Regions from separate parts of the Bacillus sp. Medicinal_06 genome, predicted to be linked through region 2. Evidence: riboswitches for the same ligand, from Rfam matches in the RefSeq annotation. Region 2 holds a riboswitch; each other region holds the start of a gene.
The links. Region 2 has a riboswitch for lysine ahead of AC1M36_RS01605 (amino acid permease). Riboswitches for the same ligand answer to the same signal wherever they lie in the genome.
Positions count from the first base shown of each region.

Region 1: linked by a shared signal. The riboswitch ahead of AC1M36_RS10825 (amino acid permease) and the one ahead of AC1M36_RS01605 (amino acid permease) in region 2 are both predicted to bind lysine.
Region 3: linked by a shared signal. The riboswitch ahead of AC1M36_RS13265 (aspartate kinase) and the one ahead of AC1M36_RS01605 (amino acid permease) in region 2 are both predicted to bind lysine.

Region 1 is NZ_JBWYHD010000004.1:104,692-107,981, reverse strand. It holds gene gapN (NADP-dependent glyceraldehyde-3-phosphate dehydrogenase) at 1-282, shown strand, start outside; gene AC1M36_RS10830 (AAA family ATPase) at 657-1,316, opposite strand; lysine riboswitch at 1,546-1,728, shown strand; gene AC1M36_RS10825 (amino acid permease) at 1,880-3,290, shown strand, end outside.
Region 2 is NZ_JBWYHD010000001.1:297,686-300,975, forward strand. It holds gene AC1M36_RS01595 (VOC family protein) at 1-371, opposite strand, end outside; gene AC1M36_RS01600 (sulfite exporter TauE/SafE family protein) at 581-1,480, shown strand; lysine riboswitch at 1,891-2,083, shown strand; gene AC1M36_RS01605 (amino acid permease) at 2,197-3,290, shown strand, end outside.
Region 3 is NZ_JBWYHD010000005.1:73,651-76,940, forward strand. It holds gene AC1M36_RS13260 (DoxX-like family protein) at 1-618, opposite strand, end outside; lysine riboswitch at 818-1,004, shown strand; gene AC1M36_RS13265 (aspartate kinase) at 1,236-2,465, shown strand; gene AC1M36_RS13270 (response regulator transcription factor) at 2,613-3,290, shown strand, end outside.

The DNA of each region.
Region 1 (3,290 bases), on a different contig from region 2:
CTTCCAATCATCCGCGTTTCTTCTGATGAGCAGGCAATTGAAATTGCGAACAAATCAGATTTCGGCTTACAAGCAAGTGTCTTCACAAAAGACATTAATAAAGCATTTGCAATTGCAAACAAAATCGTCACTGGTTCTGTTCAAATTAACGGACGTACAGAGCGTGGCCCTGACCACTTCCCATTCATCGGCGTAAAAGGTTCTGGTATGGGAGCACAAGGTATTCGTAAGAGCCTTGAGTCTATGACACGTGAAAAAGTAACTGTATTAAACTTAATGTAACATTTTAGAAGCTAATCTACGGCTGTAGATTAGCTTCTTTTTATATAAAGTGAAACTTTAATCAGTGGGGCTTTTCTTCATCCCCCACTGATTATCAGCCCTCACCAATCGGGCTTTTACGGGCAGTTGATCCCCCACCTATCTTCCTCGTTTCCCTCTGAATCTTGAGGTGGGGGTCTTACTGCCCGTTAATGCGGGATAAATACAAATTGAAAAACCGGGAAAAAACCATTCTTTTTAGGTGGGAAGAGAGCGTCCGGCCATAGATAGAGGCGGTCAGTGTCTTTTTGGGTCCCATGCCAGGTGAGAACAAAAAGAGAAAGCGAGTGGATATATATGTTAGAAAATCAAGTGATATATATTCTTTCATTCCCCTATTCACTTATCTCACATGCTTTAGGATCACTGTTCATTAACCAATCCATTACATTCTCAAATACAGTTACAGAATCATTATTATGCTTTTCTTTATTCAAATTAGACACAATCTCAAAAATACTTTTTATATTCTCTACAATACTAACTGCATCTACAAAATGGACTACATTAGGAGAAACAGTATGCATATATTGAAAATACTGCTTTTGTGGTTCTATAAGACTTAGATGTTTTTCGAAGTTACTTCGTCTTCGGGTAGTATCATTTTCTTTCCTTTTTCTTAATTCTGTTTCGCTTGTAGAAAGATGAATGTAGACATCCGGAAATCCTATATGTTTTCGTTTCATTTGATTTACATAAAACTCTTTCAAAAACGGTAAAGTTTGTGGGAATTCCCCCTGATAAATCCAGTTATACCAAATGGGCTGAAAAATATCTCCATCAAATAGAACTACATCATACGATTTTAGTTTTTCTTGTGCGATTTGCCATCTTTCAACTTGCCTTTCGAGATACCAATTTTCCAGTTCAGGATTAGGGCGCTGAAATAAGAAATTCACTTCTGGAATCACATAAGCATTGTACAATTCCGCAATATTTCTACACGTTGCCGTTTTACCAATACCACTTGCACCCTCCAAACAAATTAACGTCATATCACACCTCCGTTCTTCTTTATAAAATAATATTTAAACATTACACTTCATAAATTTAACACAACTATCGACAAGCTTTTTCAAAAGAACCTATTTCGAAAAAGCTCCCTCTTCTAATAATAACAAAGTCTTCGCCATAGTCTGACTATTACTATATCCATTGACGTATAAAAATTCATTTGTTACCCTTAAATACGTAAATTTAATACATAAATCCTCATTCGTATCTCGGTGAGGTAGAGGTTGCAGTCATTAAGAGTATCATTTCGGGAGATGTAGTGGCATCGATGAACGAATGGGAAAGGAATGGTTGCCGAAGTAAGAAATGGCCACCATGCATTCTTGCTGGGTCTGCTACTTAATAAGTGCAGAACTGTCACAAACAATTTGTTTGTGGAGAGCTATCGAGAGGTATGTCGTGGGTTTCCTATAAGATAGAAAGCACGTAGCGACAATGACACGTGCTTTTTTTGTTTTGTATGAAGCTTACCTTACTTCCCTTTTTGGAAGACATACATATCTCCTCGCTTGACTTGGTTATACTAACTTTGGAGGTATTTTTTATGCAACAGAAAAAATGGGGCTTTTGGGTACTGACAGCATTTGTTGTCGGCAATATGGTTGGCGCTGGTATTTTCATGGTGCCAAGTACATTAGCACAAACAGCAAGCCCTCTCGGTGTTACTTTAGCTTGGTTAACAACAGGGTTCGGTGTTTTAATGCTAGCTCTTGTTTTCGGTAATTTAGCAATTCGTCGTCCTGATTTAACAACAGGACCACAAAGTCACGCATATGCCTTATTTTCATCACCAAAAAAGAAAAAAATGGCTGGATTCAGCATGGTTTGGGGCTACTGGGTCGCAAACTGGGCAAGTAATGTTGCTATTATTACATCTTTTGCAGGTTATTTATCACTCTTCTTCCCGATTATGAAAGATACACGTCTCTTATTTTCAATTGGTACTTTCGATGTGGAAGTTGGAAAGCTCATTACATTCTCCATCTGTTCTTTCTTATTATGGGGAACACATATGATTTTAACAAACGGTGTAAACGGAGCTGGGAAATTAAACTTTTTAGCGACAACAACGAAGGTAACAGGATTCCTTCTCTTCATCGTTGTTACTTTGTTTGCATTTCAAGCTTCAAAATTTGGACAATGGTACACACCAGTGATTGATAAAGAAGGCGTGTCACACGGACTGCTTTCACAAGTAAATTTAGCTGCACTTACAACACTTTGGGCATTTATCGGTATTGAATCAGCTGTTCTTTTGTCAAACCGTGCGAAATCTCCAAAAACGGTAAAACATGCAACTGTTGCTGGCTTATTAATAACTGTTGCCATTTATTTAGGAATTACCATTTTAACAATGGGTGTTCTTCATATGGATAAACTACAAGCGTCTGAACGTCCATTAGCTGACGCATTAAATGCTGCAATGGGTCATGGCGGCGGAAAACTAATGGCGCTCCTTGCTCTTACTTCCCTATTCGGCTCGATCTTAGGCTGGATTTTATTAAGCTCAGAAGTGCCGTATCAAGCAGCAAAAGAAGGCTTCTTCCCTTCCTTCTTTGCAAAAACAAACAAAAAAGGAAGTCCGATTTATTCATTAAGACTGACAAATATTATGTCGCAAGTCTTCCTATTCTCAACATTATCAGGGACAATTGCTGAAGCTTATACATTCGTTATTACCGTCTCAACTTTAGCTTACTTAATCCCTTATCTCGTTTCACCGATCTTCCAATTAAAACTGGTCGTAACTGGTGAAACATATAAAAATGAAATGGGTTCACGAATTATGGATGGTATCGTCGCAGTCATTGCGCTTTGCTATGCACTATGGGTTATTAAAACTGGCTCCTCAGATATAAAAACATTCCTTCTTGGAATTGGCTTATTCGTAATTGGCTTTGCCTTTTACCCATTAATGAATCGTGATCAGAAACGAAATAAAAAAAATAAAAACG
Region 2 (3,290 bases):
ATAAGATGTCCGTCGTTTCTCATTCGCTTTCCTTCGAATGGTCCTTTCACTTGCAACCCTTTTTCCATAAGCTTTACAGCTAATTCTTCAATATGATTTGTACGAAGGGCAATTTGGAGCATTCCTTCTCCATGTTGCAATTTCTCAACAGTCTCTTGAACAAGTGGATTATCCGCTTTCTTCGCTTTATCTTCATGTTGCACCGCTAAAAATTCAATATAAGATAAATCAAAATAACATAAACTATTCCACGTTCCCCAGTTCGTATGTTCCCCGCCTTGCACGGTATGAAATCCAAGTTCCTTCATTTTCCCTTCTGCTTCTTTTGGTGTGCACCCAACAGCATGAACGAGATGATCAAATGCTAACATGATTTTCCCTCCCTTTATCTACATCTTTTTATTATATAACTGTTCTGTCATTTCAATCAATTTAAAAAACTTTAAAAACCCAGTTGCTTTATCAGATTAATATGCATTATAATAATAAAAACTAAATGTTAAGCTGATTGGAAAAACCAAAGGCTCTTTTCTCACTCGAGAAAAGAGCCTTTTTATTTATTATTACAGGGGGATTATACATGCAGAAATTAATTGTCTTTGCTATTATTGGTTTTTTTGCTCAACTGATTGACGGAGCACTTGGGATGGCGTATGGGGTAACATCTTCCTCATTATTATTAATGTTTGGAATCGCACCTGCTGTCGCTTCCGCTTCCGTACATTTAGCGGAAGTTGTTACAACTGCAGCTTCTGGTGTATCTCATATTCGATTTGGAAACGTTGATAAATATACTGTTTCCAGACTAACATTGCCTGGTGCAATTGGCGCTTTTGTCGGTGCATGTTTTTTAAGTAACTTACCAGGCGATTTAATTAAACCGTACATTTCACTCTTTTTATTTACGTTAGGCGTCTACATTTTATTGCGATTTATTATTCAAAAACAAATTGTGAAATCAAGTAAACGTATGTCTGGTAAACAACTTATCCCACTTGGATTATTCGCTGGGTTTGTTGATTCAACTGGCGGCGGTGGCTGGGGTCCTATCACTACACCAGTACTACTGGCACGAGGAAATGAAGCACGCAAAGTAATCGGTTCTGTTGATACAAGTGAATTTCCGGTATCATTAGCCGCAACAATTGGATTTTTCATTTCATTAGGATGGGAACAAGTGAGCTGGGTTTGGGTATTTGCTCTTATGTTAGGTGGCATTTTGGCAGCTCCAATTGCTGCATGGTTAGTACGAATTGTTCCTTCCCATTTACTTGGTGTACTCGTTGGCGGGCTCATTATTTTTACAAATATCCGGACGCTGCTTACATCATTTAAAGTAGATCCAACAATTATTAACCTTTCCTATGTTGCAGTTGGTCTTATCGTTATTATTGCACTTTTCATTTCAGTTCGGAATCATTCCGTATCTGCAAAACAAAATGTTGGATATACGACTGGTCAAAAACGTGTTTTGCCTTAAATCAGAACGAGTTGTGGAGTATGGAGGTAAGCAAATGATGTGTTTGCTTACCTTTTTAATTCCTCACTTCAAATTTATTCATTTACAATTGTCGTACCTCTCTTTTCCACTTACAAACTTCATGCATTCATTCATAACTATGTTTACATAAACAATGTCGAATTTACTTTTCTGAATTTTCTTTTAATTTTAGAGGATTTTCCCTATCTTTTTGCGAAACATTTGTATAACAATTTTTTTATCATTTTTTACATATTTCAGTAGGTTCGGGTGGAATTTTGAAAACGTTTCCCATACAATAACCGATTATTTTTGATAATTTCCTACAAAAATTCCTTGCAATATTTTCAGAAACTAATTACAATTGCCATATATTAAAAATCATAGCAATGAACAAATCCTCATCAATCCGATGAGGTAGAGGTTGCGGCATTTATTAGTAAAACGGATGAGACACAGAGAATGTCAATGACTCCGCTTTAAAGGAAATGCTGCCGAAGTTTGTATTTCTTCTCTGGAAATATAGGCTGGGGCTGTCTCCGAATAGGAACAGAACTGTCACGTTTACAAAATACCGTGTAAACGTGGGGTGCTATCTTAACGGAAGGGTATGATGGGGTGGTTATTTGTGAAACGTTCCGCCAAATTCCTTTGGCGGTTTTTTGTATTTTTCTTCCCCGTTCCTTCCTAATCTTATAAGAAAAGGAGTGTTGAACATGAATAGCATGGCGAATCAAGCTACCTCTAAAACTCAATCTACACAAGGAAAAGGCGAACTAAGGCGTGGGTTAAAATCTCGCCACCTTACAATGATTTCTCTCGGCGGTACAATTGGTACCGGACTCTTTCTTGCTAGTGGTGGTGTCATTCACACAGCAGGACCTGGCGGAGCTCTCTTAGCCTATGCGGCAATCGGAATTATGGTTTACTTTTTAATGACAAGCTTAGCTGAATTAGCAGCGTATATGCCTGTCACGGGCTCATTTAGCACATACGCAACAAAATTTGTCGATCCATCACTTGGCTTTGCACTCGGCTGGAATTATTGGTATAACTGGGCAATTACTGTTGCAGCTGAACTAGCAGCAGTTACATTAATTATGAAATTTTGGTTTCCAAATACCCCTTCTTTAATTTGGAGTGGTCTTTGTTTAGCTATTATATTTCTTTTTAATTATTTATCTGTTAAAGGGTTTGGTGAAGCAGAGTATTGGTTCGCTCTTATTAAAGTAGCAACTGTTATTATCTTTTTAATTGTTGGATTTATGATGATTTTCGGCATTATGGGCGGCGAACCTGTTGGATTTAAAAACTTTACTGTTGCGGATGCACCATTTAACGGCGGTATCATGGCAATCATCGGTGTATTTATGGCTGCTGGTTTCTCATTCCAAGGAACTGAATTATTAGGTGTAGCTGCTGGTGAAACGGCTGATCCAGAACGTAGTATTCCAAAAGCAATTCGTTCTATCTTTTGGCGTATTCTACTATTCTACATCTTTGCCATTCTTGTTATCAGTTTATTGATTCCTTATACAACTGAAAGTCTTGCAGCAAGTGATGTAACAGTAAGTCCATTTACACTTGTATTTGAAAAAGCAGGTGTAGCATTTGCAGCTTCTGTTATGAACGCTGTTATTTTAACAGCTGTTTTATCGGCTGGTAACTCTGGTATGTATGCTTGCACTCGTATGCTTTGGGACTTAGCGCGTCAAGGAAAAGCACCAAAATTTTTAGGTAAACTAAATAGTCGTGGTGTACCCGTTAACGCTTTAATTGCAACATCTCTAGTTGGATGTGCTGCTTTCTT
Region 3 (3,290 bases), on a different contig from region 2:
AAGTACAGAAAGCATCCGTACCTCTTCTGGATGATTAAATAATACTTTTGGCACAAGCCCTTGATACACCCATACAAAAGAAAATATAAAACAAATAAACCAATACGTAATCGATTTCCTTATTAGCAAGCTGGGATGAAACCCTTTTTCTAACCATAATTTTAAAGCATCAAAGCTCCATGCTGTCGCCCACCCTAATAGTGGCCGAAATATATATGAATCTATAATTCTCCCTACACCGCCAAACCTCGTATCATAATCATACTGCGTTTCAAAGCAAATATTTTTCCCATTCGGTGTATACTTCCAATAGCCCCTTCCTATTTTTATCAATGAAAGTTTACTGCCTGTCCAAAATTTTAGCGAAGATATCCTTTCTCCTGTTTCCTTTTGTAATTCCCCTACCACTTCTCCTTCACCAGCTATTTCGAGTCCAAAACCAATTTTTGTTTTGTATAAAAAACGTTGTGGTTCATCTTCTTTTCTCTCTAAATATGATATTTCAGTAAACCGCGCATCCCACTCTGCATGTAACATTGGATCTTGCGTATACTTCCATAGTTCCTCCATTGATGTTTCTATTTCTGTTTGAACATAAATCGGTTTCTGTCTCTTCATCCTCTCTCCCTCCAATCCCTCTATATACTAATTTATATGTAAAATATGATTTCATCTATATTTTTCAAATAATTCTTTCATTTTATAAATAGATTTAATTTTCAAAATTTTTATAAAGCACTTGATTTCCTATAATATTTTAATTATTATAAAACAAATGTTACCAAATAACTTCATAAACCAAACACTCTCGCCCAAAACGTGAGATAGAGGTTGCAACGCTTATAAGTATTCTAAAGGAGACACAGAGATGTCGATGAGTTTAGAAAAAAGGAATCGTTGCCGAAATTGATAAATTTCTCTGCATTTATCAATTGGGGCTGTTTTCGAATAGAAACAGAACTGTCATATATACAGACGTGTATGTATGAAGAGCTATCTACAAAAAAGAGATATCATGCTTTATTATGATATTCCTTTTTTGGCGGTTTTTTTATTAGCTCCTTTTTCTGTTTCCTTTTTCCTGTAACAGCACCATCCTCACCTATTTGAGATGGTGTTTTTTGTTTTTCTTTCCGGTAACTACAGGAATATTTAGGGACTTATACATCTCTCTTATATGTTTTTTACGCCTTTCCTGATTAATGAATAAAAATGGACGAAAGAAGGAATTTGTAATGGAAACGATTGTTCAAAAATTCGGTGGTACTTCTGTCGGAAGTATTCAGCGCATTCAACATGTAGCAAATTTAATTATTGAAGAATATGAACGAGGAAACGGCGTTGTTACAGTTGTTTCTGCAATGGGCAAAAGCACAGATGAGCTTGTTGCACTTGCTACGGCTATTACTGAAAATCCAAGTAAACGCGAAATGGACATGCTCCTAACAACTGGCGAACAAGTAACAATTTCCTTATTAACAATGGCATTGCAAGCAAAAGGATATCATGCTATTTCACTAACAGGCTGGCAAGCTGGTATTACAACTGAATCTGTACACGGAAGCGCAAGGATCACTAATATTAACACAGAACGTATTCAATCTTATTTACAAGAAGGAACAATTGTAATCGTTGCTGGCTTCCAAGGATTAAGTGGAGAGAACGAAATTACTACACTTGGCCGCGGTGGTTCTGATACAACTGCTGTCGCATTAGCAGCTGCGCTTAAAGCGAAAAAATGTGATATTTATACAGACGTCACAGGCGTTTACACAACTGATCCACGCGTTGTAAAAGACGCATATAAATTAGATGAAATTTCTTATGATGAAATGTTAGAACTCGCAAATCTTGGAGCTGGTGTACTGCATCCACGTGCTGTTGAATTTGCAAAAAATCATAACGTCGTTTTAGAAGTTCGTTCAAGTATGGAACAAGAAAACGGAACAATTGTAAGGGGAGAATGTAACATGGAACAACAATCAATCGTAAAAGGTATTGCATTTGAAGATAACATCACACGTGTAACAATGAAAGGATTAGAACAAGGATCGCTTTCAACTGTTTTCTCTACATTAGCTAACGCTCATATTAATGTTGATATTATTATTCAAAGCATTACCAATGAAGGTACTGTACACTTATCCTTCTCTATTCATTCGAGTGATTTAAGAGAAACATTAGAAGTATTAGAACAAAATCAAGAAACGCTACATTATGAATCGGTAGAATATGAAAATCACCTAGCTAAAGTGTCTATTGTAGGGTCTGGCATGGTATCTAATCCAGGTGTTGCGGCTAGCATGTTCTCTACACTAAAAGAAGAAAATATTCATATTAAAATGGTAAGTACTTCTGAAATTAAAGTATCTGTTGTCATCGATCGCCTTCATTTAGTAGATGGCGTAGAAGCACTTCACCAATCATTTATGGCAAAAATTGAACCATTGGTACAAATGAATTAATTTGATTATGAAAATAACAACAAGGAATCTCTCTTTGTTGTTATTTTTTTATCTAACAAAATGGTATTATGTTACACTATTACATGTGAAATATTTTCCAAATATCTTTCTAACAGGTTCGAAAAACGTGTAAAGGTGGATTCCATAATGAGAACAGAAAAACTCCTTTTAGTAGATGATGAACAAGGCATATTAGATATGTTAGTACTTACGCTAAAAAAAGAAAACTTCACGCATATAACAACAGCTATCAATGGAGCTGAAACGTTACACCTTATTAAGAGTCGCCCATTCGATATTATCTTACTCGATGTGATGCTACCTGATATTGATGGATTTGAACTATGCAGACAGATTCGAAACTATACAAATACCCCTATTTTATTTGTAACAGCGCGTTCTAGCGATTTAGATAAATTAACAGGACTAGGAATTGGTGGAGATGATTACATAACAAAACCGTTTAATCCTTTAGAAGTCGCTGCCCGAATTAACGTCCAATTACGTAGACAACATATGATACAAGAACAGCGCAATGAAGAAAAATTAAACCTACATTTCGAAGCCTTTTCTCTATATCCTAGCGAAGGATTGCTAACAGTAAACGATAAATCTGTACATTGCACCGCTAAGGAACTAGAATTACTTACTTTCTTATGTACACACCCAAACCGAATTTTTACTGCTGAACAATTGTACGAACAAGTATGGGGACTGACCTCTATAGGTGATGATAAAACAGTCGTCATGCATATTTCTAAATTGCGTAGAAAAATAGAAGAAAACCCTAAATCTCCTACATACATTGTCAATTTGAGAGGAATT